Regions from separate parts of the Lysinibacillus sp. A4 genome, predicted to be linked through region 2. Evidence: a T-box and tRNA genes for the amino acid it is inferred to sense, from the RefSeq annotation. Region 2 holds a T-box; the other holds one or more tRNA genes.
What was found. The T-box of region 2 lies ahead of serS (serine--tRNA ligase). A T-box ahead of a tRNA ligase gene usually reads a tRNA of that ligase, here a tRNA-Ser.
Positions count from the first base shown of each region.

Region 1 (4,878 bases), on a different contig from region 2:
GAAGTGATGATGGCAAAGAGGTCACACCCGTTCCCATACCGAACACGGAAGTTAAGCTCTTTAGCGCCGATGGTAGTTGGGGGCTTCCCCCTGTGAGAGTAGGACGTCGCTTCGCTTATTTTTTGTGGAGGATTAGCTCAGCTGGGAGAGCACCTGCCTTACAAGCAGGGGGTCGGCGGTTCGAGCCCGTCATCCTCCACCATTTTGGTCCCGTGGTGTAGCGGTTAACATGCCTGCCTGTCACGCAGGAGATCGCCGGTTCGATCCCGGTCGGGACCGCCATTATTATTGCCGGTGTAGCTCAGTTGGTAGAGCAACTGACTTGTAATCAGTAGGTCGTGGGTTCGACTCCTATCGCCGGCACCATTCCCTTGGAGGGGTAGCGAAGTGGCTAAACGCGGCGGACTGTAAATCCGCTCCTTAGGGTTCGGCGGTTCGAATCCGTCCCCCTCCACCATTTTAGGGGCATAGTTCAACGGTAGAATAGAGGTCTCCAAAACCTTTGGTGTGGGTTCGATTCCTACTGCCCCTGCCAGGTATTGAGGTACTCGTTCATAATACAGCTAATATAATCTATATAGTGGCGATTGTGGCGAAGTGGTTAACGCATCGGATTGTGGTTCCGACATTCGTGGGTTCGATTCCCATCAGTCGCCCCATTTTAAAATTGGGGTATAGCCAAGCGGTAAGGCAACGGATTTTGATTCCGTCATGCCTAGGTTCGAATCCTAGTACCCCAGCCATTTTTAATTTCACGAGCCATTAGCTCAGTTGGTAGAGCATCTGACTTTTAATCAGAGGGTCGAAGGTTCGAGTCCTTCATGGCTCATCATTTTTTAATTAACATGCGCCCGTAGCTCAATTGGATAGAGCGTCTGACTACGGATCAGAAGGTTATGGGTTCGACTCCTGTCGGGCGCGCCAATAAAATCATGTTTACGGAATGTAGCTCAGCTTGGTAGAGCACTTGGTTTGGGACCAAGGGGTCGTAGGTTCGAATCCTGTCATTCCGACCATCTTTCATGTTAAATGGGGCCTTAGCTCAGCTGGGAGAGCGCCTGCCTTGCACGCAGGAGGTCAGCGGTTCGATCCCGCTAGGCTCCACCATTGTAATATTTTTGGAGGTATACCCAAGTCTGGCTGAAGGGATCGGTCTTGAAAACCGACAGGCGGGTAACACCGCGCGGGGGTTCGAATCCCTCTACCTCCTCCATTTTTCGGGTCAGTAGCTCAGTTGGTAGAGCATTAGATTGAAGCTCTAAGTGTCGGCGGTTCGATTCCGTCCTGACCCACCATTATTGCGGGTGTAGTTTAATGGTAAAACCTCAGCCTTCCAAGCTGATGTCGTGAGTTCGATTCTCATCACCCGCTCCAAAATGGGCCTATAGCTCAGCTGGTTAGAGCGCACGCCTGATAAGCGTGAGGTCGATGGTTCGAGTCCATTTAGGCCCATCATTATTCCGAAGTAGCTCAGTTGGTAGTAGCACCTGACTGTTAATCAGGTTGTCGCAGGTTCGAGTCCTGCCTTCGGAGCCACGGCCCGTTGGTCAAGTGGTTAAGACACCGCCCTTTCACGGCGGTAACACGGGTTCGAATCCCGTACGGGTCATCAAGCATGTAGCACAGATGTGTGTTACATGCTTTTTTCTATTCTCCTTTTTGTTAATCGATAAAAGATAATGCAATAGCAGAAAAAGACCTATTGGCAAGGTGAAGGACTAAATTTCATTCCCCTAGCATCTTTCTATGGGCTTCCAATAAACCGCTTTACTTACCACGTACACTTCATGGTCAACATTTTTGTGAAGGCGCTTGACTTCTCTAGTATAGCGATACAGGCGCAATCCTGCCCAGAGAATTAGTGAAACTGGTTCTGCTCTATGCGAAAGCGAAGTACTAGCAGCAAGTAAGTAGCTCAGAGCGATTAGTCTTTCCATCATTTATAAAAATTCTATTGATTTCTTTGTTCTGCAATCCCCTGAAAAAGGCTACATGACTACTGTAGCCTTTTTATAATAATTAAAATCTTTCTCCCTTACATTCTCTTACGAAAAAGAGTCTATAGAGTAAATTTGAACAAACTATTTCATATATAAAATATGTATGTTTTTTCGATTACTATTTTCATGGTGCTTGTTGTTTTGTTCCTCTAATATGAGGATAAGTGGAGGAATCGATATGAATATACAGGAGATACAGCAATTTTTAAATCTATATCAGACAGAACAAAATGAATCAGAACTTTGGTTAAAGAATAGATTACAGGCAGTTAAGGATGCAGGTGAATATCATCCAACAACAGAGGAGCTAGTTTTTGGTGCACGGGTGGCATGGCGAAATAGCAATAAGTGTATTGGACGTCTGTTTTGGCAGTCACTGCATGTGGTAGATGCACGTGATGTTTTAGATGAAAAGGCTATTTTTCAAAAATTACTAGAACATATTGATTATGCGACAAATCATGGGAAAATTCGTCCAACTATAACAGTGTTTGCTTCAGATAGAGTACGGATTTGGAATCATCAACTAATTCGTTATGCAGGCTATGAAACAGATGCAGGCATTATTGGAGATTCACAGTCCATTAAATTTACAAAAGTGTGTGAGTCGTTAGGATGGAGAGGTAAAGGAACTGATTTTGATGTACTACCACTCGTTATACAGGTGGATAATCGTGCTCCTCAAATGTTTGTAATTCCTGAAGAAAATATAGTAGAGGTCTCAATCCGCCATCCAGAGTCAATCGATGTGGAGAAATTAGGAATGAAGTGGTATGCTGTACCCATTATTTCGAGTATGCGTTTTCAAATGGCTGGAATTGATTTTCAAGCAGCTCCATTTAACGGCTGGTATATGGGAACAGAGATTGGTGCACGAAATTTAGCAGATCATGATCGTTATAATATGTTACCTGCCATTGCAGACATTTTTAATCTTGATACAACCAAACATGCGTCTCTTTGGCGTGATCGTGCTTTAGTAGAACTTAATATTGCTGTTCTTCACTCATTTAAAGAAGATGGTGTGAGCATTGTTGATCATCATACAGCAGCTCAGCAGTTTAAATTGTTTGAGGAGGCAGAAAAATCAACAGGAAGAGAAGTGACAGGCAACTGGACATGGTTAATCCCACCACTTTCCCCTGCCACAACGCATATATTCCATAAACCCTATGTAAATATTTATCATACACCAAATTATTTTTATCAAAAACCATGCTATTAGTGTAAAGGAATTGTTTACTTTCAATACTTTTGATGAGAGAGGGCGCTTACTATGTTAAATCAGCAAATTCCCAATATCCCATGGAGACAATTGACGACACCTTATGGTAGAGGTACAGCCATTCCTAAGCTGATAGAACAGGAGCAATACACACAACTAGCTGAATTAATTGAACATCAAGGTACACTGTGGCAGGTGACACCATGGGTTTTGCTTGTCCTGCTAAAAAAGCTTACTAGTAAAAAATTAGAGGTTGTCTCATTACAAGAGGTACAGTTATATTTAGCTGTGGCACATGCTATTACCAAGGATTATCTCGAGCCAGTCAATACTGTTAAAAATATGCAGGAGCTATTAGACGTCAACTATTTGTGGATAGAAAATGAGGATAATGATGAACAGGAGTGGGAGAAAGAAACGCCAAAGGGCTATGAGGAGCAAGCTTTTGTAGGCTATTACTATTATAGTTATAGGCTTTTACAAGAGGCTGTTCCTATTTTTTCTACTATAACAGCTCGTAATAATGAAGCATCAGAATGCCTTGCTGAATTGCTAACATTACTCCAGCAACCCGACAATTAAGTAATGTGTAAACACTATATAGAAATAGAGCAGATGGAGGAATCTAATCCACCTGCTTTATTTAATTTTAATGCACATATTCATCCTTAGAGGCTCTCATTGAGCAAAAGAAGAGTAACATTGCTACAACGACAAAGAGCCATCCCGCAATATTCCAGCCGCCAAATAAATCATGCAAGTAGCCAAAAAGAATAGGACCAATTGCGGCAAATAAATAACCCAAAGATTGTGCAAAGCCTGATAAATCTGCTGCTTCAAATGCAGTACGAGTACGGAGAGTGAAGAACATCATTGCTAGGGCAAATGAAGAACCACCTGCTAACCCTAGAAGAACCATCCACAGTACCCCAAGACTTGTCCATTCCATGACAACCCCAACAAAGCCTACTAAATAGAAGGATGTAAACATCAATACAAGTGGGCGTTGAGAAGTCATTTTACCGGCAATAATAGGCACTGCTAAGGCCATTGGTACTTGTGAGAATTGCATGATTGAAAACATCCAGCCAGCTTTATCAGGGGCTAAACCTTGAGCAATATAGATCTCAGGTATCCAAGCTGCTGTTGTGTAGAATAATAAAGATTGTAAACCCATTGCCCCTGTGACAGCCCAAGTAACAGGTGATTTCCATAAAGGTGTACTGGTCTTTTTAGATGTAGTAACTGGTTCCGGTTTATTTGACTTTAGTTGAGGTATCCAAATTAAGATTGTAATGAGAACGAGTATGAGTGCAATGGAAAGTGCACCTTGCCAGCCTAACCATGAATTAGCTATCGGATAGCTAATACCAGCACCAAGGCCTGCAGTAAAATTCATGGACATGGTGAAAAAGGCCATTAATAAACCCACATGATAGGGAAATTTCAATTTCAATAATCCTGGAATTAGTACATTTCCAAAAGAAATGGCTACGCCAATTAACACAGTACCCAATAGAAGTAATTCTGTAGTACCAAGTGAACGTAGGACAATTCCTAAGGCCAAGAGAAAAGTTGATAAAAATAATGTTAGCTCAAGCCCTAGTTTGCGTGCTACAACTGGTGCAAATGGAGATATAACAGCAAAAGCCA
Region 1 is NZ_JANWTB010000019.1:194-5,071, forward strand. Features, by position in the region: rRNA gene rrf (5S ribosomal RNA) at 1-115, shown strand, start outside; tRNA gene NY607_RS23235 (tRNA-Val) at 127-202, shown strand; tRNA gene NY607_RS23240 (tRNA-Asp) at 207-282, shown strand; tRNA gene NY607_RS23245 (tRNA-Thr) at 291-366, shown strand; tRNA gene NY607_RS23250 (tRNA-Tyr) at 374-457, shown strand; tRNA gene NY607_RS23255 (tRNA-Trp) at 462-535, shown strand; tRNA gene NY607_RS23260 (tRNA-His) at 584-659, shown strand; tRNA gene NY607_RS23265 (tRNA-Gln) at 669-743, shown strand; tRNA gene NY607_RS23270 (tRNA-Lys) at 757-829, shown strand; tRNA gene NY607_RS23275 (tRNA-Arg) at 848-924, shown strand; tRNA gene NY607_RS23280 (tRNA-Pro) at 940-1,016, shown strand; tRNA gene NY607_RS23285 (tRNA-Ala) at 1,032-1,107, shown strand; tRNA gene NY607_RS23290 (tRNA-Ser) at 1,121-1,213, shown strand; tRNA gene NY607_RS23295 (tRNA-Phe) at 1,220-1,295, shown strand; tRNA gene NY607_RS23300 (tRNA-Gly) at 1,301-1,374, shown strand; tRNA gene NY607_RS23305 (tRNA-Ile) at 1,379-1,452, shown strand; tRNA gene NY607_RS23310 (tRNA-Asn) at 1,460-1,536, shown strand; tRNA gene NY607_RS23315 (tRNA-Glu) at 1,538-1,609, shown strand; gene NY607_RS23320 (nitric oxide synthase oxygenase) at 2,179-3,225, shown strand; gene NY607_RS23325 (hypothetical protein) at 3,277-3,807, shown strand; gene NY607_RS23330 (CynX/NimT family MFS transporter) at 3,875-4,878, opposite strand, start outside.
Region 1: it has a tRNA-Ser gene. The T-box ahead of serS (serine--tRNA ligase) is inferred to sense a tRNA for this amino acid. The anticodon was not compared.

Region 2 (23,265 bases):
GTTGCTACAGGAGAAGGCGCACGTGCATTATTTGAAGCAGGAGCAGATGTTGTTAAAGTAGGTATCGGTCCTGGTTCTATTTGTACTACACGTGTTGTAGCAGGTGTAGGTGTACCACAAATTACAGCAGTATATGATTGTGCTACAGTAGCTCGTGAGCTAGGTAAAACAATAATTGCTGATGGTGGTATTAAATACTCTGGTGATATCGTCAAAGCTCTAGCAGCTGGAGGCAACGTTGTAATGCTTGGTTCACTTCTAGCAGGTACATCTGAATCTCCTGGAGAAACAGAAATCTTCCAAGGACGTCGCTTTAAAGTTTATCGTGGTATGGGTTCTATCGGCGCAATGGAAAAAGGCTCTAAAGATCGTTACTTCCAAGAGGATGCAAAAAAATTAGTACCTGAAGGTATTGAAGGCCGTCTTCCTTATAAAGGACCATTAGCTGATACAATCTACCAACTGATTGGTGGTATTCGCGCTGGTATGGGTTATTGTGGAGCTCCACATCTTGAGCACCTACGCGAGAATGCACAATTTGTTAGAATGACAGGTGCTGGTCTACGTGAATCACATCCACATGATGTACAGATTACAAAAGAATCACCAAACTATTCCATGTAATATATTACTTGCAACTTTTATGCTTTCGCATCGTCTACAAAGATGGCGCGAGAGCATTTTTTTATGGTAGAGAGTCAACACGTTTGTTGTTATCTATGATAAAATGTCGAGGACAAGATTATTTTTTGGAGGGCTTTAAAGGTGAAAAAGAAAATGAACACCGTATTACGCTTACTCCTAATTCCTGTTTTATTATTTAGTATTTTTGCAGGTATTCCTGCCAATGCAAATGCAGAAACAGATTTAGGATTAACAGTGGATGCTGCGATTTTAATTGATGCAGATTCAGGGAAAATTTTATTTGAACAAAATGCAGATACTTCACTAGGTATTGCAAGTATGACAAAGATGATGACTGAATACCTGTTATTGGACGCGATTGATGCAGGGACAGTTAAGTGGGATCAAGAATATCACGTAACAGATTATACGTATCGTATGTCTCAAAATCGTGCATTAAGTAATGTACCTTTACGTAGAGATGGCACTTATACGATTCGTGAGCTATACGAGGCAATGGCAATCTATTCAGCAAATGCAGCAACCGTAGCCATTGCTGAAACGATCGCAGGTTCTGAAACTGAATTTTTAAAGTTAATGAATAAAAAAGCAGAAGAACTTGGTTTAGAGGGCTATAAATTTGTCAATGCTACTGGTCTTAATAATGCTGATTTATTTGGTATGCATCCATCAGGCACAGGACCAGAAGATGAAAATGTGATGCCTGCAAAATCTGTAGCAAAATTAGCATATCATTTATTAAAAGATCACCCAAAGGTATTAGAGACATCTAAAATTGCAAAAAAGACATTCCGTGAAGGGACAGAAGATGCAATTAAAATGTCTAACTGGAACTTTATGTTACCAGGGTTAGTGTATGAATATCAAGGTGTAGATGGATTAAAGACAGGTACAACAAACTTTGCAGGTCACTGCTTCACAGGTACTGCAGAGCGCAATGGTACTCGTTTGATTGCAGTTGTAATGAAGGCTGTTGATGCAAATGGACAAGGGTCCTATGAAGCTCGCTTTGATGCCACAGCGAAATTATTTAACTACGGCTTTTCACAATTCTCAAAGCAAGAAATTTTACCAGGGAACTATACATTCAAAGATCAAAAAACAGTTAAAGTGACAAAAGGTAAAGAAGACAAAGTATCGATTGCAGTAAAAGAACCAATTTCATTTATGATTAAGTCTTCTGATAAAGACTTATATAAACCTACATTGGTTTTAGATAAAAAGAGTTTAGAGGCAGACGTTAAAAAAGGCACTGTTGTAGGAAAGGTCGTTATTGAACGCACAGAAGGCACAGATTACGGCTTTATCGATGGCAAGGATATTTCATCCGATGTTGTCACAACAGAGGCTGTAGAGCGTGCTAGCGGTATCTCATTGTTCTTCCAAGGTGTAGGTAACTTCTTCGGTAATTTATGGGGAGGCATTACAGACTTTGTTGGTGGATTGTTTTAATATTTAAATACGAGCACATGAATGTACGTAAGCATTCATGTGCTTTTTCACATTTTTACACGCTATAGCATACGCTAATAGGCGAAAGGATGTGGCTAAATGTGTGGTATTACAGGCTGGGCTAGTTTTCAAAAGGACTTAAGAACAAGTGACACAATAGTAAAATCGATGACGCAAACATTAAATAAGAGAGGGCCAGATGATGAAAATATTTGGTGTAGTGAGCATATTGCATTTGGCCATCGACGGTTGGCTGTTATTGATTTAATCGGTGGCAAACAGCCAATGAAAAAAATCCATGATGGTTTGAACTATGTCATTACATATAATGGCGAACTTTATAATACAGAGGAGCTACGTAAGGAACTTCAAAAAAGAGGGCACAGCTTTACAACACAATCGGATACTGAAGTACTATTAACTGCCTATATTGAATGGAAAGAGCAGTGTGTAGAATTTCTAAATGGTATTTTTGCCTTCGGTGTTTGGGATGAGCAAACGCAGTCTTTATTTTTGTGTCGAGACCGACTAGGCGTAAAACCCTTGTATTATACAGAGCAACAAGATGGTGTACTTTTTGCATCTGAAGTGAAGGCTCTGCTAGCACACCCTACGGTTCAAGCATGTGTAAATGTTGAAGGGTTGGCAAGTATGATGGCTGTAGGGCCTTCTAGAGAGCCAGGTAAAACCCTTTTTCAAAATATTAAAGAATTACGACCTGGCTATGCTATGCGATTCTCTAGAGAAGGAGGTTTAAGAAGTTGGCCGTATTGGCAGCTACAAAGCCGTAGACATGAAGAAACATTAGGAGAAACGATTGAACATGTTGGTTTTTTGTTAACGGATGCTATTGAACGTCAGCTAGTTTCGGATGTACCCATTTGTACGTTTCTTTCAGGAGGACTAGATTCCAGTATTATCACAGGCATAGCAGCAAATAGATTCCAACAGCAAAGCCAGCAATTGCATACGTATTCTATTGATTATGAAGACAATGAGCGCTTCTTTAACCCACATTCTTTCCAAACCTCCACAGATACGTACTGGATTCAAAAAATGACAGAAACTTTCAAGACAGCTCACCACGCAGAGGAAATCACCCAGCAACAGTTAATTGATTTATTAGTAGAATCGGTCATTGTTCGCGATTCCCCAGGTATGGCAGATGTGGATTCCTCGTTATTATGGTTTTGTCGGGAAATAAAAAGGGAATTTACTGTAGCGCTATCAGGAGAGTGTGCAGATGAAATTTTTGGTGGTTATCCATGGTTTAAAGATAGGACTACTGGTTTCCCTTGGATACGTTCATTGTCTGAAAGAAGTGCATTACTCCAAGAGAAGTGGAACAACAAATTAAAAATTGAAGCCTATGCACAACAACTATATACACAAACAATAGCTGAAGTTCCTTTGTTAGATGGAGAAGGTCTAGCAGAGGCAAAGCATCGCGAAATGTCCTACTTAAATATGCTATGGTTTATGCAAACATTATTAGAGCGGAAGGATCGTATGAGTATGGGGGCAAGTTTAGAGGTACGTGTCCCTTTTGCAGATCATCGGCTTGTAGAATATGCCTGGAATATTCCGTGGGAAATGAAGAATTTGGATGGAATAGAAAAAGGATTACTTCGAAAATCAATGGCACATCTATTGCCGAATGAAGTGTTATATCGTAAAAAAAATCCTTATCCAAAAACATATCATCCTGTCTATACAGCAGGAGTGCAAAAATGGTTGAAGGAAATTCTACATGATAAAAATTCAATCTTGCATGAACTATTTGAACGACAAAAGCTTGCGGAGTTAATTGAATCGGGAGGTAGCTCTTTTAAGGTTCCATGGTATGGGCAGTTAATGGCAGGTCCCCAGCTTTTAGCTTATCTAGGGCAAATTCATACTTGGTTTGAGCATTATCAAATTCAATTAATTGAGACTTAATATAAAATGACCCATCTACGTAGATGGGTCATTTTTTTGTATGCTCCAGCAATCCATCAACTGCTCAATGGATGATTCGATTGCTTGTACGGGAATCCCTCCAAAACCTAATAAAAATTGAGCTTGTGAAGATTCATAATGATCTAGTCTATAGGCTGATAATGGATAAATACCGATCTCTGCTTGAGAGGCGAGCTGTTGTAATTGTTTTTCTGAAAATGTGTGTTGAACCTCTAATAAAATATGCATACCCGCTTGTTCACCAGTAATGTTAATGGATGATGAATATTTTTCTAAAATAGAAGTTAGTTTATCATGTTTTTTACGATAAATTTTACGCATACGATTGAGATGCTTTGCAAAATGCCCATCACCCATAAAATTTGCTACAATATGCTGATCAAAACGAGGCACCGTTGATGAATAATAATTAAAGACATCGTTATAAGTAGCAAGTAGTTTAGGTGGAAGTACAAAATAAGCTACTCGCAAGGATGGCATTAAAGATTTAGTAAAAGTACTCATGTAAATAACTTTATCGTTTCGATCTAATGCATGTAGGGCAGGAATTGGTTTTCCAGCATAACGAAATTCCGAATCATAATCATCCTCAATAATATAACGAGAGGTGCTTTGTGCCGCCCAATTTAAAGCTTGTGCTCGTCTTGTAGCAGATAATACAGCCCCAGTTGGGAATTGATGTGAGGGTGTAATATACACAACATTAGCATTTGTTTTTTCGAGATCATGAATAATTATGCCCTCTTCATCAACTGCAATTGGATAAACTTTTCGTTTATGCTGCGAAAACATTCGATGGACGGCAGGGTATCCGGGGTTTTCTAATGCAAAGCTGGTGTCCTCACTAAAAAGACGGAGAATCATAGGGAGGAGCTGCTCTGTCCCTGAACCAATAACAATTTGTTCAGGGTGGCATACAACACCACGGGATTGATATAAATAATTAGCAATCTCTGTGCGTAAAGACAGTTCACCTTGTGGTTCCCCTGTTAATAATAGCTCCTTTGAGGTATCGTCAAAAAGCTCTTTTGCATACTTTCTCCATGTTTGAAATGGAAAAGCATCGATATCAATAGATCCTGGATTAAAATCGATTTTGTAAGACTTTTTCTTAGGATATTCATTAATGGACGCCATAGTATCTTGTTGAATGTAAGGCAGTTCATCTATTTCTTCTACAAAATAGCCAATACGTGATTTGGACATAATATAGCCTTCAGCTAATAGCTGAGCATAGGCAATTTCAATTGTTGTTTGGGAAATGTTTAAAAAATCAGCTAATTTTCTTTTTGAAGGCAGTTTTTCTCCTACAGTTATTTTTTTAGAAATAATAGCTTCTTTAATACCGTTATAAAGCTGATCATAAAGCGGTTTATCACTATCTCTTTCAAGCTGGAATAAAAGCATATCCATGATCTGGAACCTCCTGACCCTATAAATTATTTAAAAACTGGATATTTTGATATGGTCAATTTCTATTATACTAAACTTCATCATAAAGGTGGAGGTTAGAAAATGAAACAAACAGGTACAGAGCTAGTAAAGCGTGGAATGGCAGAAATGCAAAAAGGCGGCGTCATTATGGATGTCATTAATGCAGAGCAAGCAAAAATTGCAGAAGCTGCAGGTGCTGTAGCAGTTATGGCATTAGAAAGAGTACCGTCAGATATTCGGAAAGCAGGTGGCGTTGCACGCATGGCCGATCCTCGTATTGTTGAGGAAGTGATGGGGGCTGTAACTATTCCTGTGATGGCCAAAGCACGTATTGGTCATATTGTTGAAGCACGTGTCTTAGAAGCAATGGGTGTTGATTATATTGATGAAAGTGAAGTTTTAACACCAGCAGATGAAGAGTACCATTTATTAAAAAGTGAATACACAGTACCGTTTGTGTGTGGCTGTCGCGATTTAGGGGAGGCAGCCCGTCGTATCGGGGAAGGTGCCTCGATGTTACGAACTAAAGGTGAACCAGGTACAGGGAATATTGTGGAGGCCGTTCGCCATATTCGTAAAGTAAATGCACAAGTTCGTAAAGTCGTAGGAATGACAGAGGATGAATTAATGACAGAGGCGAAATTACTAGGAGCTCCTTTCGAGTTATTAAGAGAAATTAAACGTCTTGGTCGTTTACCAGTAGTAAACTTCGCAGCAGGAGGAGTGGCGACGCCTGCTGATGCAGCCTTAATGATGGAACTTGGAGCTGATGGCGTTTTCGTTGGTTCAGGTATTTTTAAATCTGAGAACCCTGAAAAATTTGCACGTGCCATTGTAGAGGCGACTACTCATTATAAAGACTATAAGCTTATTGCGGAAATATCAAAAGAGCTCGGAGTGCCAATGAAGGGGATTGATATTGCACAGCTTGGACACAACGAGCGTATGCAAGAGCGAGGTTGGTAGCATGAAGCGAATTGGTGTATTAGCATTACAAGGAGCAGTTCGTGAGCATATACAAATGTTAGAAGCTCTTGGTTGTGAAGCAATTCAAGTAAAACAAAGAAAGGATTTAGGAAACCTAGATGGACTTGTGTTACCAGGTGGAGAAAGCACAACAATGAGAAAATTGCTGGATCGATTTGATCTGCTAGAGTCAATTCGTGGACTTGCACAGCAAGGATTACCGATGCTTGGTACATGTGCGGGATTAATTTTATTAGCCAAGGATCTAATTGAAGATGAACCACATTTGGCTGTGATGGACGTGACTGTAGCAAGAAACTCATATGGACGTCAGGTGGATAGCTTCGAAGTACAACTAGATATTCCTAAAGTAGGTGTAGGGATTCCAGCAGTATTTATTCGTGCACCTCATATTGAAGCGGTAGGTAAAGGTGTTGAAATTCTTGCAAAACATGATGGGAAAATAATCTTGGCACAAGATGGCCATTTATTGGGTTGTTCGTTTCATCCCGAATTAACAGAGGATACACGAATTCTTGAATATTTTGTAACCTCTATGGTATGACTTGCAAAATTTGTTTTCATATAGTACAGTATGGTTAAATTTTAAATAACTGAACACGATGATGGGAAGTAGTAGCAAGCACGTTTTTTTTAGAGAGTCAGCGGCTGGTGGAAGCTGATAAAAGCACTTGTGAATCCGTCCTGGAGTTGCACAGTCGAAGTGAATGAAGTAGGCTGTAGCCGGCTGAAATGCCGTTATGAAATAAGTGGATTAGGCAGAAATGTGTCTAGTCAATTAGGGTGGCAACGCGGGTAGCTCTCGTCCCTTTTTAGGGATGAGGGCTTTTTTGTGTTCATTTCGCTGCTACGATTTTCCATCATGAAGAAACTATTGGAGGTATGAAGATGTTAGATATTAAACGCGTACGCGATAATTTCGCGGAAATTAAAGAGATGTTATTAACACGTAATGAAGATTTAGGAAATTTAGATGACTTTGAAGGCTTAGATGCAAAACGTCGTGAATTGATTGCCAAAACAGAAGAATTAAAAGCAGAACGCAATAAAGTATCTGAACAAATCTCAGTTATGAAACGCAACAAAGAAAATGCTGATGAAGTCATTGCTCGTATGCGTCAGGTTGGCGATGAAATTAAAGAATTAGATGTACAATTAAATGATGTTGAAGAACGCTTTAAAGATATGATGATGCGTTTACCAAATATCCCACATGAATCTGTACCAGTAGGCACAACAGAGGATGACAATGTTGAAGAATATACGTGGGGTGAAATTCCGACATTTGATTTTGATATTAAAGCACACTGGGACCTTGCAACGGATTTAAAAATTGTAGACTTTGAACGTGGCGCGAAAGTAACAGGTAGCCGTTTCTTATTCTATCGTGGTCTTGGTGCTCGTTTAGAACGAGCATTAATGACATTCATGATGGATTTACATGCAGAGGAGCATGGTTACGAGGAAATGCTACCACCTGTCATTGTTAATCGAGATAGCCTAACAGGTACAGGGCAACTTCCGAAATTTGAGGAAGATGTATTCAAATTAGAGGAAACAGATTATTTTATGATTCCAACTGCAGAAGTACCAGTAACGAACTTCTATCGAGATGAGATTTTACCGGCTGAAGCTTTACCACAAGGCTTTGCAGCGTATAGTGCTTGCTTCCGTTCAGAAGCGGGATCTGCAGGTCGTGATACACGTGGTTTAATTCGTCAACACCAGTTCAATAAAGTAGAATTAGTACGTTTTGTAAAACCAGAGGAGTCATACGAACAATTAGAGCTACTAACAAGTCATGCAGAAAAAGTATTACAATTACTAGGCTTACCATATCGTAAGTTAAAAATGTGTACAGCTGATTTAGGTTTTACTGCAGCGAAAAAATATGATTTAGAAGTTTGGATTCCTGCACAAAACATGTACCGTGAAATTTCTTCTTGCTCTAACTTTGAGGATTTCCAGGCACGACGAGCAAATATCCGCTTCCGTCGTGAGCCAAATGCAAAACCAGAATATGTGCATACATTAAACGGCTCAGGTCTTGCCATTGGCCGTACAGTTGCTGCTCTTCTAGAAAACTACCAACAAGCTGATGGCAGCGTAGTAATTCCTGAAGTTTTAAGACCTTATATGGGCGGTAAAGAAGTAATCGCACCAAAATAAACGACAGATAAAGCTATTTTAGACAATTCCTTTATGGATGTTCTAAAATAGCTTTTTTGTGTTGCAAAAATTGAATTCTCTCATAATTTTTGAAAATTCGTTATAATGGGTAATATTCATGGGGACAAGGGGGAGAAATTCATGGAATTGCAACAATTTGCACAGGCTTTCAGTGAATTTGATAATGTTTTAATTACAGATGATAAAGGCTGTGCAATCTTTTATGATTTAGCAGATTTAAATATATTATTGGAAATCGGCTTAACACCAGATGAATTTTTTCACAGCACTGTGACTGATAATTATCAAAATTTATCACCTGAGACAAGTACTGTTTTTCAAGTCATACAAACAGGGCAGCCAGTTTTATACTATGAACAACAACTGACAACATTGAACGGTTTTAGTTATTTATCATTGAGTTCGACCTATCCCATTATGGAGCATGGAAAAGCCATTGGTGCCATTGAATTTTCAAAACATTTTTATGAAACTAAGCAAATTAAATACTTAGATAATTTCCTGGGACATAAATTATATCGAGATAATCATACAACCTATCGTTTAGAGGATTACATTACAACAAACGCCGAAATGAAAACTCAACTTGAAAAGGCACGTCGTAGTGCTCAAAAAAGTGCACCCGTTTTACTAACTGGGGAAACTGGAACTGGGAAAGATATAATCGCACAAGGCATACACAATGAAAGTGAACGCTATACAAAGCCGTTTATTACTTTGAACTGCTCAACATTAACAGAGGATAATATATTTACGCAGCTATACGGCTCGGACAATGAAGCAAAAAGTGGAAAATTACAGGAGGCTAATGGTGGGACGCTACTCATCGATCACCTTAATTTATTGGATATATCTTTGCAGGCGAAACTTTTACATGCGGTAGATATAAAAGTGTTAAATGGTGAGCCCTTGGATATAAGGTATATTACTACTGTCAATGAAGATGTGGACAAACTATTAGCTGAAAAAAGGCTACGCGAGGACTTATTTTATCGCTTAAATGTTCTTCAAATTGATTTGCCACCGCTAAGAGTAAGGAAGGAAGATATTCCCCTTATCCTTGATTTTTATATACAATTTTACAATGAACATACACTACAGAAAAATGTAAGCTATTGTAATGAAGTAATTCAGTTATTTTATGCCTATCATTGGCCGGGGAATGTGCGTGAACTAAAAAATGCCCTTGAATCGGCATATAATAATTTGCTTGGGGATGAAATACTTGTTGAACATGTTCCAGAGAGGATTAAAAAAAATGTTCAACATTCAATTCAATCTATCATGCAAAACAACCAATCTGGACATTTACGAGATTTAACGGAAGCCTACGAGCGTCTAATTATAGCGGAAAAGTTGCGTGAAACTGATGGACGATTAGCGGAAACAGCTAGACGTTTAGGTATATCTCGTCAATTACTAAAATATAAGTGTTTAAAATATGAATTGTTGTAAAAAAAATTTTACAAAAAGGGGATAAAAATTTATCTCCTTTTTTCGTGTTATTAAATTTTTTATTATTTAGATAAATCTTCTGTAAACGATTATAAAGGGGTTGAGGATATGTCTAAAGTTGTGCAGCATACGATAATCGTGGGGCTAGCCTTATTTGCTATATTTTTTGGTGCTGGGAATTTAATATTTCCGCCATCCATAGGAAATAGTGCAGGGGAATCATGGATTTCCGCTCTGATGGGCTTTAGCTTAACGGGTGTTATTTTACCTGTGCTTGCGGTGTATGCAATTTATAATACTGGGGGAACTGTGGAAGCGCTCACAAGACCAATCGGAAATTGGTTTTATAAAGCCTTTAATACGGTCATGATGGTTTGTATTGGGATGGTTGTCACAATACCGAGGATGTCAGCAACAACTCATGAATTAGGAGTATCACAAATTATTCCGAACGTACCTTTAATTGTGTCAGTATTAGCATTTTTCGTGATTTGCTTTTACTTTGCGATGGACCAATCAAATGTGATCGATAAGATTGGCAAATGGTTGACGCCTGTTCTTGTTCTTATCCTTATCATCCTCATTGGTAAAGGGGTACTAGATCCAATAGGAACGGCAATTGATACAGGAGCAGAAAGGGTTTTTGCCAACTCCATAATAGCAGCCTATCAAACAGGAGATGTGGGAACAGGTATTCTTTGTGCGCCAATCTTTTTAGCAGCAATAGTTGGCTATGGCTATAAAGGGAAACAATCTAAAAAGGTCGCGCTTGGTGGAATGGCTATTGCTGCAATAGGGTTAATTGCAGTATATGGTGGCCTGCTCTATTTAGGGGCTACAAGTAGTGGCATCATCACAAATCCGGGCAGTGATACAGAACTATTAGCGGGCATTGCCTTTAGTGTCATTGGTAATTTGGGTAAAGCGTTACTAGCTATATGTGTTGTTTTTGCCTGCTTAACATCAGCGATTGGCGTCATGGTCATATCCTCACAGTTTTTAAATGAACTAACAAAAGAGAAGCTTGGCTATAGAACGTGGGTCTTTATTATGTGTGTAGTAGGCGCAACTATTGGCTCCTTAGGTGTAGGTGCCATCGTTGAAATTACATTGCCGATTTTCTTGGTAATTTATCCAGTCATTATTGTACTTGTGCTACTGGGAGCCTTTGATCGTTTTGTACCAAATGCAGGAGCCTATAAAGGAACTGTCCTATTTGCATTTCTAGTAAGCGTCGTTGAAACATTTGCTAGCTATGAAATTACGATACCTGGTGTGACACAGTTGGTCATGCATTTACCATTGCAGTCTAGTGGATTTGCTTGGATTATGCCATCTATTGTTGGCTTTATTATCGGTACTATTTTGCATAAGGTGCTGAAAGCAGAAGATCCTGAAAAATCTACTTTTGGTATGGAAGAAATAGGAGTTGAAAAATGATGAAAATTATTTGTAACGCAAAGATTTATACGGCAGATACTAATCAGCCATCTGCAACGGCTATGGTAATTGAAGAAGGAAAGGTACTTTGGATTGGACAACAGGAAGATTTACCTCCCTATAAGGGAGAAGTAATAGAGGTACAAGGAAAGCTCATTATTCCTGGGATTATTGACGCTCATATGCATCCCATTATGTTAGCAGATGTTATGGAACAAGTGGCTTGTTTACCTCCATATATTTATTCTATTGAGGATATAATTAATGCATTAGCAAACTATGATGCAAGTCAGCGGGGATGGCTATTAGGCTGGGGCTATGATGAAGGGAAACTAAAGGAAAGAAGAGCGCCTTTAAAAGAGGACTTAGACCGTGCCTCTACAGAGTTACCTGTCATTGTTATGCGTACATGTGGTCATATCATATCGGTCAATAGTAGAGCATTAGCAATCGCAGGTATTACGAAGGATACACTTGATCCACAGGGTGGACAAATCGATCGTGATGAAAATGGGGAACCTACAGGCATACTGCGTGAAAATGCACGTAATCTAGTACTACAGCATTTACCTACACCATCTGAAGAAGAGATTGTCAAAAGGCTTCTAAAGCTATCACAAACTTTGGCATCCTATGGTGTAACAAGTATTACAGAATTAATGGCCACGGTAGCGCCTATTGATTATTTAGGCCTGTATCGTAAAGCCCGAGAAAAAGGTTTTAAGCAACGCGTAGCAGTTTATTATATCTGGGAGGATATTCAACGATATGAGCTGTTAACAGCAAATACTATTGATCGTTCTGCAGGAGCCTATATCGGAGGCATTAAGCTATTTTCGGATGGCAGTGTTTCAGGCCGTACAGCACTTGTTTCTGAGCCATTTTTGGGAAGTGATGAAAAAGGCATAGCGATGACTTCGAAAGAGGAGCTGCTAGCGGCTGCTGCGGTAGCAAAAGAATATGGTATTCAATTAGTGGTTCATGCAATGGGGGACAGAGCCATTGATCTAATTGTCGACACATTTTATGAGGAAAAGGCTTGGTTAACAGATGCACCGTCTGTTCGTATTGAGCATGCAGCCATGCCATCTAAAAGTGCCTTGCAAAAAGCTGCTGAATGGGGGATAGGCTTTGTGCCACAACCCATCTTCTTATTTTGTGAAATTGAGAGTTATTTAGAGAATCTAGGGCTAGAAAAAACACAGACATTATATGGTGTACAAACATTTCTCAAGAGGGGGATTGCGACAGCGCTCTCTTCAGATGCACCTGCTACATCATGGGCAGAAGCGGCTAATCCCTTTGTGACGATACAAGCAGCCGTTACACGAACAGCTTATGATGGCACAGATTTAGGCGCCGCAGAAAAAATCTCTGTAGAGGAGGCATTACAGCTATACACAGTTGATGCCAAGACGATGATTCGTATGGAGAACGTTGGTCAGTTAAAAGAGGGCTATGAAGCTAATTTTGTTGTACTAACAGACGATTTGCTGACGCTTTCACATAACCAGCTTATGCATGTAAAACCATTCGCTACATATATCGAAGGAGAATGTGTTTTTACACAATCCACTATTCAAGCTCAATAAATTAGTTATGAAGATGGTCGCTGCTACGACATATTTCATATATATCGCCATTCCCTTAAATATTAAAGAAGGTGTCTCATTAGGAGGCACCTTCTTTAAAGACCATTTACATCGTTGGAAGCTAATCGTGCTTTTTTCTCAGCTTTTTTACGGTCTCGTAATGCCTTAAAAAAGTCTGTTAAAATTTGACCACATTCCTCGGCTAAAATCCCTTCTGTTACATCACATTCATGATTAAAGCGTTCATCATTTAATAAATGGTAAAGAGAATCTACACAGCCAGCTTTTTGATCTCTTGCCCCATAAACAACTCGGGGTACACGTGATTGGAGAATGGCTCCTGCACACATTGGACAAGGCTCCAATGTAACATAAAGAGTAGTATCCTCCAGTCGCCAACTCCCTATTTTTTTGCAGGCTTCTTGAATCACTAACAGCTCCGCATGTGTTGTTGCATTTTGCGTTGTTTCTCTTAAATTATGCGCACGTGCAATGATTTTCCCTTCATAAACAAGTACTGCACCAATTGGTACTTCCCCAAGTACTGCAGCCTGTTGAGCTTCCTCTAATGCTTGTTTCATAAATAAACGATCTGCGTCAAAAATATCCACTCATATCTCTCCTTAACAGTAGTGTAGCGTGCTGAAGTGGTAATTGCTACTTTTACTTCTTTTCGGATGATATATTCATTTAAAATCAACGATTGACCTGTAATATGTCGAAGCATAAATACTTGTTGACATTCCTTATATATCCATATATATTTATATATGAACACATGCTCATATATAAATATTGAAGAATGGGGTAAACTTCTATGGATGAAAAATTAAACAGTTCAGAAATGCAAAAAAATATTGATCAGCATTTAGATGAAGAGACATTATTTGTAGTATCTCAGACTTTTAAAGCCTTGAGTGATCCAACACGAATTCGTATTTTAAACTTACTTTGTTCAGATGAACATTCTGTTAATGATATTGCAGAAATTTTAGATTTAGGCCAATCAACGGTTTCCCACCAATTACGCTTTCTTAAAAATTTAAGATTGGTGAAATTTAGAAGGGAAGGAACAACCTTATATTATTCTAAGGACGATGATCACATTATGAATTTATTGAAGCAGGCTATTGAGCATGCGGCTCATAACTAAAATGAAATGAGGGAATAACAATGGGACATCAACACGACCATGGCCATGATCATACACATGGTGCAAATAAAAAGGTATTATTACTGTCGTTTATTATTATTACAGGGTATATGGTAGTGGAAGCCATTGGTGGCTTTTTAACAAATAGTTTGGCTCTTTTATCAGATGCAGGGCATATGTTAAGTGACTCTATCTCTTTAGGTATAGCCATGTTAGCTTTTATGTTTGGGGAAAAAGCTGCAAGCTATAGTAAAACATACGGCTATAAACGATTTGAGATTTTAGCTGCAGTATTGAATGGCATTACATTAATAGGAATCGCATTATTTATTTTCTATGAAGCGATTGAACGATTTACAAACCCACCAGAAGTAGCTACAACTGGAATGCTTATAATCAGTACAATTGGTTTGTTCGTTAACATTTTAGTTGCCTGGATTATGATGCGTGGAAGTGATACAAAGGATAATTTAAATATGCGCGGAGCATTTTTACATGTACTAAGTGATATGCTAGGATCTGTAGGCGCTATTGTTGCGGCACTATTAATTATGTTTTTTGGCTGGGGCTGGGCAGATCCTCTTGCAAGCGTTGTTGTTGCATTATTGGTCGTACGAAGTGGCTACCATGTCACAAAAGCCTCGATTCATGTATTAATGGAGGGGACACCTTCAAATATAGATGTTCAGGAGATTATTCAGCTAATAGAGCAGACTGATGGAATAGAAAGTATCCACGATTTACACATCTGGACAATAACTAGTGGAACGAATGCATTATCCTGTCATGCAGTTGTAAATGATCAATTGAAAATAGCTGAGAGTGAGCATATCTTGCGGAAAATTGAACATAATCTTCAACATAAGGGCATTAAGCATATAACAATTCAATTAGAAACATCCTTACATCGACATGATAATTCTATTTTATGTAAATTAGAAAATGACCATGAACATCATCACGATGATAAATAAAATTTTTTATGACTTGCATACCCTTCGTGGGTATAGTATGATAATTACAAATAGGAGGTGTAGTGAATGGAGGAGACAGTAAAAGAGGATGCTTGTCATACAGAGGAAGCTACGTCTTGCCGAAAAAGTCATCACCCTGAGCGTGTGAAAAAGGATCTAACAACTCGCTTAAATCGAATTGAAGGTCAGATTCGAGGTATTAAGGGAATGATTGATAAAGACGTTTACTGTGATGATATTATTACGCAACTATCTGCTACACAATCTGCATTAAATAGTGTGGCAAAAATATTATTAGAAGGTCATTTAAAGGGCTGTGTTGTGGATCGTCTATCAGAGGGCGATGAAGCAGTATTAGATGAGTTAGTAATAACGATTCAAAAGTTAATGAAAAAATAGATTGAAAACATACAAAAGGAGAGATTTTATTATGCAAAACGTAACATTAAACGTACAAGGAATGTCATGTGGTCATTGTGTAAACGCGGTTGAAAAAAACGTTGGTGCTTTAGCTGGTGTTGAACAAGTAAAAGTAAATTTAGCAGAAGGTTTAGTTGATGTTGCATTTGACGATGCACAAGTATCACTTGATCAAATTAAAGAGACAATTGATGATCAAGGCTATGAAGTAAAATAAAATTTGTAGAGTGCTTCTGTGGCACTCTCTTATTTTCAAAAATATATACCCCTAGTCGGTATAAGGAGAGGTGAAAGGTAAATGAGTTCTGATCATAAGGAAGCTAATTTGCAAATTACAGGGATGACATGTGCGGCCTGTGCCACTCGAATAGAAAAAGGGTTAAATAAAATGGATGGTGTAGAACATGCAACAGTAAATTTAGCACTTGAAAAATCATCTATTAAATATGACCCAACTAAACTAAGTGAAGCAGATTTTGAAAAGAAAATAGAAGCACTTGGGTATGGTGTTGTTAAACAAAAAGCTGAACTTGATATTACAGGTATGACATGTGCAGCCTGTGCGACTCGCATTGAAAAAGGGTTAAATAAACTAAGTGGTATTTCCTCTGCTAATGTCAACTTAGCACTGGAAAAAGCGATGATTGAGTTTAATCCTTCGGAAGTATCCATCTCAGATATCATTACAAAAGTTGAGAAGCTAGGCTATGGGGCACATCAAAAGGCAGATGAGCAGGAAACAGTGGATCATCGTGAAAAAGCTATCAAACAGCAACAACATAAATTTATTTTATCGGCAATACTTTCTTTACCACTGCTATGGACGATGGTTGGTCATTTTTCCTTTACGTCATTTTTATATGTTCCAGAATTTCTAATGAATCCATGGGTCCAAATGGTATTGGCTACGCCAGTGCAATTTATTATTGGTAAACAATTTTATGTAGGGGCATATAAAGCATTACGCAATGGTAGTGCAAATATGGATGTGCTTGTTGTTATGGGGACATCAGCGGCCTATTTCTATAGTGTCTATCAAGCGATTGTAACGATAGGATCACATCACGGTCCACATCTTTATTTTGAAACGAGTGCTGTATTAATTACACTTATTTTACTAGGTAAATTGTTTGAGGCAAAGGCAAAAGGACGCTCATCTGAAGCCATAAAAAAACTAATGGGACTTCAGGCAAAGACAGCAATCGTTGTACGTGACGGTATAGAAAAGGAGGTCCCATTAGAAGAAGTTATTATTGGCGATGTTATTTTAGTGAAACCAGGTGAAAAAATTCCTGTAGATGGTGAGGTAATAGAGGGGACAACAGCTGTTGATGAATCGATGCTAACAGGAGAAAGTCTACCAGTTGATAAAAAGCAAGGTGATCTATTATTTGGCTCAACTATTAACAAAAATGGTTTTATTAAAATGACTGCAACAAAGGTTGGACGTGATACAGCATTAGCACAAATTATTAAAGTGGTCGAAGATGCTCAAGGATCGAAGGCACCTATTCAACGTTTAGCAGATCAGATTTCGGGTATTTTCGTACCTATTGTTGTGGGCATAGCCATTGTAACCTTTTTAATTTGGATTATTTGGGTCCGTCCAGGGGAATTTACACCTGCTTTAGAGGTATTAATCGCAGTTCTTGTCATTGCTTGTCCATGCGCACTTGGGTTAGCAACACCAACTTCAATAATGGCAGGCTCTGGACGTGCAGCTGAGTTTGGTATTTTATTTAAAGGTGGAGAACATTTAGAGCAAACACAAGGCATAGATACAGTTGTTGTAGATAAAACAGGAACAGTGACACATGGTAAACCTGAGCTTACAGATGTTCTGTTAGCGCCAGAGCAAGATGAAGCACGTTTTTTATCCTTAATCGGGGCAGCAGAGAAGCAGTCAGAGCATCCACTAGCAGAAGCCATTGTTCAAGGCATAGAAAAACGCGGCATAGCTTTAGGTAACGTTCAATTCTTTGAAGCAATACCGGGTTATGGTGTGCAGGCAACTGTCTCAGGTCAAGGTGTTATCATTGGCACACGTAAATTAATGCAACAATATGATATTCATATTAATGATATTTTACCAACAATGGAGCAACTAGAACGAAATGGTAAGACAGCCATGTTAGCAGCCATCAATGGGCAATATGCAGGTTTAGTAGCTGTGGCTGATACCGTGAAAGATACATCAAAAGAAGCTATTCGTCGTTTACAGGATATGGGTATTACGGTCATCATGATGACTGGTGATAACGAGCGTACTGCTCAAGCAATTGGAACAGAGGTAGGCGTGAATCATGTTATTGCAGAAGTCTTACCAGAAGGTAAAGCTGATGAAGTAAAAAAACTTCAAGCCCAAGGGAAAAAAGTGGCGATGGTAGGTGATGGTATTAATGATGCACCTGCCTTAGCAACAGCGAATATTGGGATGGCAATTGGTACAGGGACAGATGTGGCAATGGAAGCTGCAGATATTACGCTTATTCGTGGAGATTTAAATAGTATCGCGGATGCCATTCTAATGAGTAGAAAAACAATGCGTAATATTAAACAAAATCTATTTTGGGCATTTGCTTATAATACATTAGGTATTCCAATTGCTGCACTCGGTCTGCTTGCTCCATGGGTAGCAGGCGCAGCGATGGCTTTTAGTTCAGTTTCGGTCGTATTAAATGCACTTCGTTTACAGCGAGTGAAATTATAAATAAGTATAAAGGCATCGGGAAGTAGATTCTCGATGTCTTTTTTCTATGTCATCATGAGAAGAATATCCCAGGTAAATTTACTAGAACAATAGGTTGATTCTGTTTTTCATTTTCCTACTATGATAAAATGAAAGGTACTGATTCATTTTATGTAGGACACAATGATCGAATCCATAGAACAAAAGGAGGAGCTTCTGGTGACGGTTCCATTTGTTACGGTAGAAGGTCCGATTGGTGTTGGTAAAACCTCTTTATCGAAAGAGATAGCAGCGACATTTAATTACCATCTATTAAAAGAAATTGTAGACGAAAACCCTTTTTTAAATAAGTTTTATGAAAACATTGAGGAGTGGAGTTTCCAAACGGAAATGTTCTTCCTCTGTAATCGCTATAAGCAACTAACCGATATTAAAAAATTTCGTTTAGCACATGCCAAACCTGTTGTAGCAGACTATCATATTTTTAAAAATTTAATATTTGCGAAGCGTACATTGGCACCAACTGAATACGAGAAGTATGAAGAGATCTATAGAATTTTAACGAAAGACATGCCTGTTCCAAATGTAGTGGTTTATTTACATGCCAGCGTTGAGACATTAATGAAGCGTATCGCCATGCGAGGGCGAGAGTTTGAAAAGATGATTTCACGTGATTACATGGAGCAGCTTGTGGCTGACTATCATTCTTTTATCGAGCATTTTGAGAGCATGCATCCCGAAATTCCAGTTATCCGATTTAATGGAGATCAGCTTGATTTTGTAAAAAATCCCAATGATTTAAATCATGTTTTAAAAATAATTAAAGATACGTTACAACAAAGGAGTTTGCAATAATGAATTTAAGAGAGAAGTACGATATTCCACCACAAACGGTTATTACGATTGCAGGTACTGTTGGGGTAGGAAAATCGACGATGACAAAGGCTTTAGCAGAGGCACTGAACTTTCGTACCTCGTTCGAGAAAGTAGACACAAATCCATACCTTGATAAATTTTATGAGGACTTTGAAAAATGGAGCTTTCATTTACAGGTCTACTTTTTAGCAGAGCGTTTTAAAGAACAGAAGCGTATTTTTGAATATGGTGGAGGATTTGTACAAGATCGTTCTATTTATGAGGATACTGGCATTTTTGCTAAGATGCATTATGATAAAGGAACAATGAGCCCAACAGATTATGAGACTTATACAAATTTGTTTGATGCAATGGTGATGACACCTTATTTCCCACATCCAGATTTGCTTGTCTATCTTGAAGGACCTATTGATGCAGTTATTGGGCGTATTCAAGAGCGAGGACGTACAATGGAGCAACAAACACCGAATGATTATTGGATAGAAATGCATGAACGCTATGAAAATTGGATAAATAATTTTAATTCTTGTCCAGTTCTACGTTTAGATATTAATGATTATGATTTATTAAAAAATCCTGATGCCATTGAATCAATTGTAAGCCGTATCAGTCATATGCTAAAACAAACAAGCCATTTACGAAAATAAAAGTAAAATAAATGACCAAAAAACGTGAGACAATATATAGCCGATTGTTTCACGTTTTTTGAATAGGAGGGATTATTATAAGAATCGCAGTGTATTGCGGATCCGGTTTGGGTAAAAGTCCTATTTATGCAGAGAAAGCTGCTGAGCTTGGTACAGCACTGGCAAAAAACGGTCACGGGGTTGTCTATGGTGGTTCTAAAACAGGCCTAATGGGGAAGGTAGCCGATGCTGTTTTAGCAGCTGGAGGAGAAGTGATTGGTGTGATGCCAACACATTTACAAAAGCGTGAATTGGCCCATGCCTCATTAACAGAAATTCATATTGTAGACTCTATGCATATTCGTAAAGCTAAAATGGCCGAGTTAGCCGATGCTTTTATTGCTCTGCCAGGTGGCGCAGGGACTTTAGATGAATATTTTGAGGTATTTACTTGGGCTCAGATTGGCCTTCATACAAAACCTGTCATTTTATATAATGTCCATGGATTCTATGATGCACTTCTACAGCATTTTAAAACAATGCTAGAGGAAGGCTTTATACGTGCAGAGCAAAAGAAGTTCTTACGTGTAGCGGCTACCTCTGAAGGGATTTTACGTTTATTAAAAAAACATGGATGAACATTCTCCATGTTTTTTATCTTGATGCAGCAGGTACACTAACATCTGCTGCAATTACACTGAGGCATAATTAATGTAATATAAAAGTAAAATAATTAAATTTTAAGTAAAAAATTAGTAAAGGATGGAGTGTTCTTTATGCATAGTGTAGAGGCTCAAGTAACCGATGATTTAGTAGTACAGGCTATTGAACGCAATATTGCCATTATCCGCTTCGATATGGATAGAAGAGTGGCGTATGTCAATGAACTATTTGCTCAAACATTAGGCTATACAGTGCAGGAAATGCTAGGAAAACATCATAAAGACTTTTGTTTGCCTGATTTCGTTAATAGTATGGAGTACGATAATTTTTGGCGCAACCTAACGGCAGGAAACAGCTATCAGGACAAAATAAAAAGAATTGATGCTAGAGGTAATATAATTTGGCTGGAAGCGACATATATGCCTGTCTTCGCAAATAATACAAGAAAAGTAATAGGTGTATCCAAAATAGCTGCCAATATCACTGAACGACAACATGAGATAGTTAGTGTTGCTGACAAGTTGAAGGGCATGTCTAATAAGCTTTACCAGCGTTCAGAGGCGGGCATTCAAAATAGCCAAGATCTACTAGAAACCATTAAAGTAGTTTCAAAGGAATCAAATGAAAATGTAAGTAATCTTGTGCAGCTTCAGAAACAAGCAGATTCTATTAAAGGGATTGTCAAAACTATACAAGAAATTGCCTCACAAACTAATTTATTGGCATTAAATGCAGCTATTGAAGCCGCTAGGGCTGGAGAATATGGAAGAGGTTTTGATGTAGTGGCGAAAGAGGTACGTAAGCTTTCTGTAAGAGTTGAACAATCTATTTCAGAAGTGAAGGATAATGTGGAGGGCATTGAGCGAGAAATTGGTCAAGTGACTGATAGTATTACAAAAATAGCAGAAAAAATAGAGAAAACAAATGAACAAATTACTGTCACAGCAAATGACTTTAGTGAAATAGCATCTGCTGCTGAAGCCTTAGACGAGCAATCAAAGCAATTTATTGAAAGTATTTAATTCTACTAGTGACTACTATTTTCGAGATATATTGAAATAGGCTGTATTTTTTATTTACAATAATAGAGTAAGTCATTAATCATAATAGGGGTGTTATGTATGACAAAAGTGGAAGTAAGCTTTCAGCATTTACCAACAACAGCTATTTCAGATGCAACAGGCGGACATACCAATGTGCGAAGTGATATTAAGCCGTTAGCAGACCATTTTAAAGTTGCTGGGCGAGCTGTAACTGTACGTTTACCAGATGGTGAAAATGGGGCAGTTTTGGAAGCGATTAGGGCTGCAAATGAAGGAGATATTTTAGTCATTGATGCAAAAGGTAATACAAACCGAGCTGTTGCTGGAGATTTTGTGATCTCCTTAGCAAAAGGGATAGGTGTACAAGGTTTTGTTGTGGATGGTGTAATCCGCGATATTGCAGCAATACGTGAATTAAATTTCCCTGTATTTTCGTTAGGCACTACTGTAGCAGCAGGCAATAAAAACGGCGGAGGTCAAGTAAATGTACCGATCGCCATTGGAGGAGTTACGGTTCATCCTGGTGATTATATTATTGGGGATGTGGATGGTGTAATTGTTGTGCCACAGCAAGATGCTGAAAAAATTGCTGTAGCAGCAGAGACTAAGCTTGAAAAAGATGAAAAACGCGCTCAAGAAGCACATGCCAATGGAAAAGAATCAATTATCGCTTATTTAGATAAAGTGTTAGCAAAATAAAAAAACCCTCACGATGCCATCCAACATCGTGAGGATTTTTTTAAATTACGCTAGATTTTCATTATCATTAAAGTAATTTTTCATCTTTTCTCGATCGAAACGGCCTTCCCACTTAGCCATTACTAATGACGCTAATGAGTTACCAATTACGTTAACAACTGTACGTCCCATGTCAAGAATACGGTCAATACCAGCAATGAAGGCTAGTCCCTCAAGTGGAATACCTACAGTACCTAAAGTTGCTAGAAGTACAACGAATGATACCCCTGGTACACCTGCAATACCTTTTGATGTAACCATTAATACAAGCATTAACGTAATTTGTTCACCAATGCTTAGGTGAATACCGTACATTTGTGCAATAAATAATGCTGCAATGGCTTGATATAGTGTTGACCCATCTAAGTTAAAGGAGTAACCGGTAGGTATAACAAAAGATACAATATCCTTTGGCGCCCCTAATTTCTCCATTTTCATCATAATACGTGGTAATACAGCTTCAGAACTTGCTGTGGAGAAGGCTAAAATTAGCTCATCTTTTAATACTTTAATTAAATAGAAGATGCTGATTCCTGCGAATTTTGCCACAAGTCCAAGAACGACAAAGATAAAGAATAGCATTGTTGCATAAACAAGAATTGCTAATTTGGCAAGTGGAACCAGTGAAGCAAACCCATATTTGGAAACGGTTACACCAATTAAACCAAATACCCCTAGTGGCGCGAATTTCATTACGAGGTTTGTTACCCAGAACATAGCATCTGCTACCCCTTGGAAGAAGTCTAAGACTGGTTTCCCTCGATCTCCTACTGCAGCAACCCCTAAACCGAAAATAACTGAGAAGAAGATAATTGCTAGCATATTACCTTCAGCCATTGACTGAATAATATTTGTTGGGACAATGCCTACAATGATATCAAATGGTCCCTCGTGCTGTACTTCCTCAGTTGTTGATACATACTTCGAAA
Region 2 is NZ_JANWTB010000018.1:7,039-30,303, reverse strand. Features, by position in the region: gene guaB (IMP dehydrogenase) at 1-624, shown strand, start outside; gene NY607_RS23205 (D-alanyl-D-alanine carboxypeptidase family protein) at 766-2,097, shown strand; gene asnB (asparagine synthase (glutamine-hydrolyzing)) at 2,197-4,035, shown strand; gene pdxR (MocR-like pyridoxine biosynthesis transcription factor PdxR) at 4,051-5,469, opposite strand; gene pdxS (pyridoxal 5'-phosphate synthase lyase subunit PdxS) at 5,572-6,456, shown strand; gene pdxT (pyridoxal 5'-phosphate synthase glutaminase subunit PdxT) at 6,458-7,021, shown strand; T-box leader at 7,071-7,290, shown strand; gene serS (serine--tRNA ligase) at 7,366-8,646, shown strand; gene NY607_RS23175 (sigma 54-interacting transcriptional regulator) at 8,788-10,122, shown strand; gene brnQ (branched-chain amino acid transport system II carrier protein) at 10,231-11,562, shown strand; gene NY607_RS23165 (amidohydrolase) at 11,559-13,154, shown strand; gene tadA (tRNA adenosine(34) deaminase TadA) at 13,250-13,765, opposite strand; gene NY607_RS23155 (ArsR/SmtB family transcription factor) at 13,972-14,307, shown strand; gene NY607_RS23150 (cation diffusion facilitator family transporter) at 14,328-15,281, shown strand; gene NY607_RS23145 (metal-sensing transcriptional repressor) at 15,348-15,680, shown strand; gene copZ (copper chaperone CopZ) at 15,712-15,918, shown strand; gene NY607_RS23135 (heavy metal translocating P-type ATPase) at 16,000-18,411, shown strand; gene NY607_RS23130 (deoxynucleoside kinase) at 18,610-19,245, shown strand; gene NY607_RS23125 (deoxynucleoside kinase) at 19,245-19,913, shown strand; gene NY607_RS23120 (LOG family protein) at 20,003-20,530, shown strand; gene NY607_RS24285 (methyl-accepting chemotaxis protein) at 20,669-21,577, shown strand; gene NY607_RS23105 (RraA family protein) at 21,677-22,297, shown strand; gene NY607_RS23100 (cation:dicarboxylate symporter family transporter) at 22,343-23,265, opposite strand, start outside.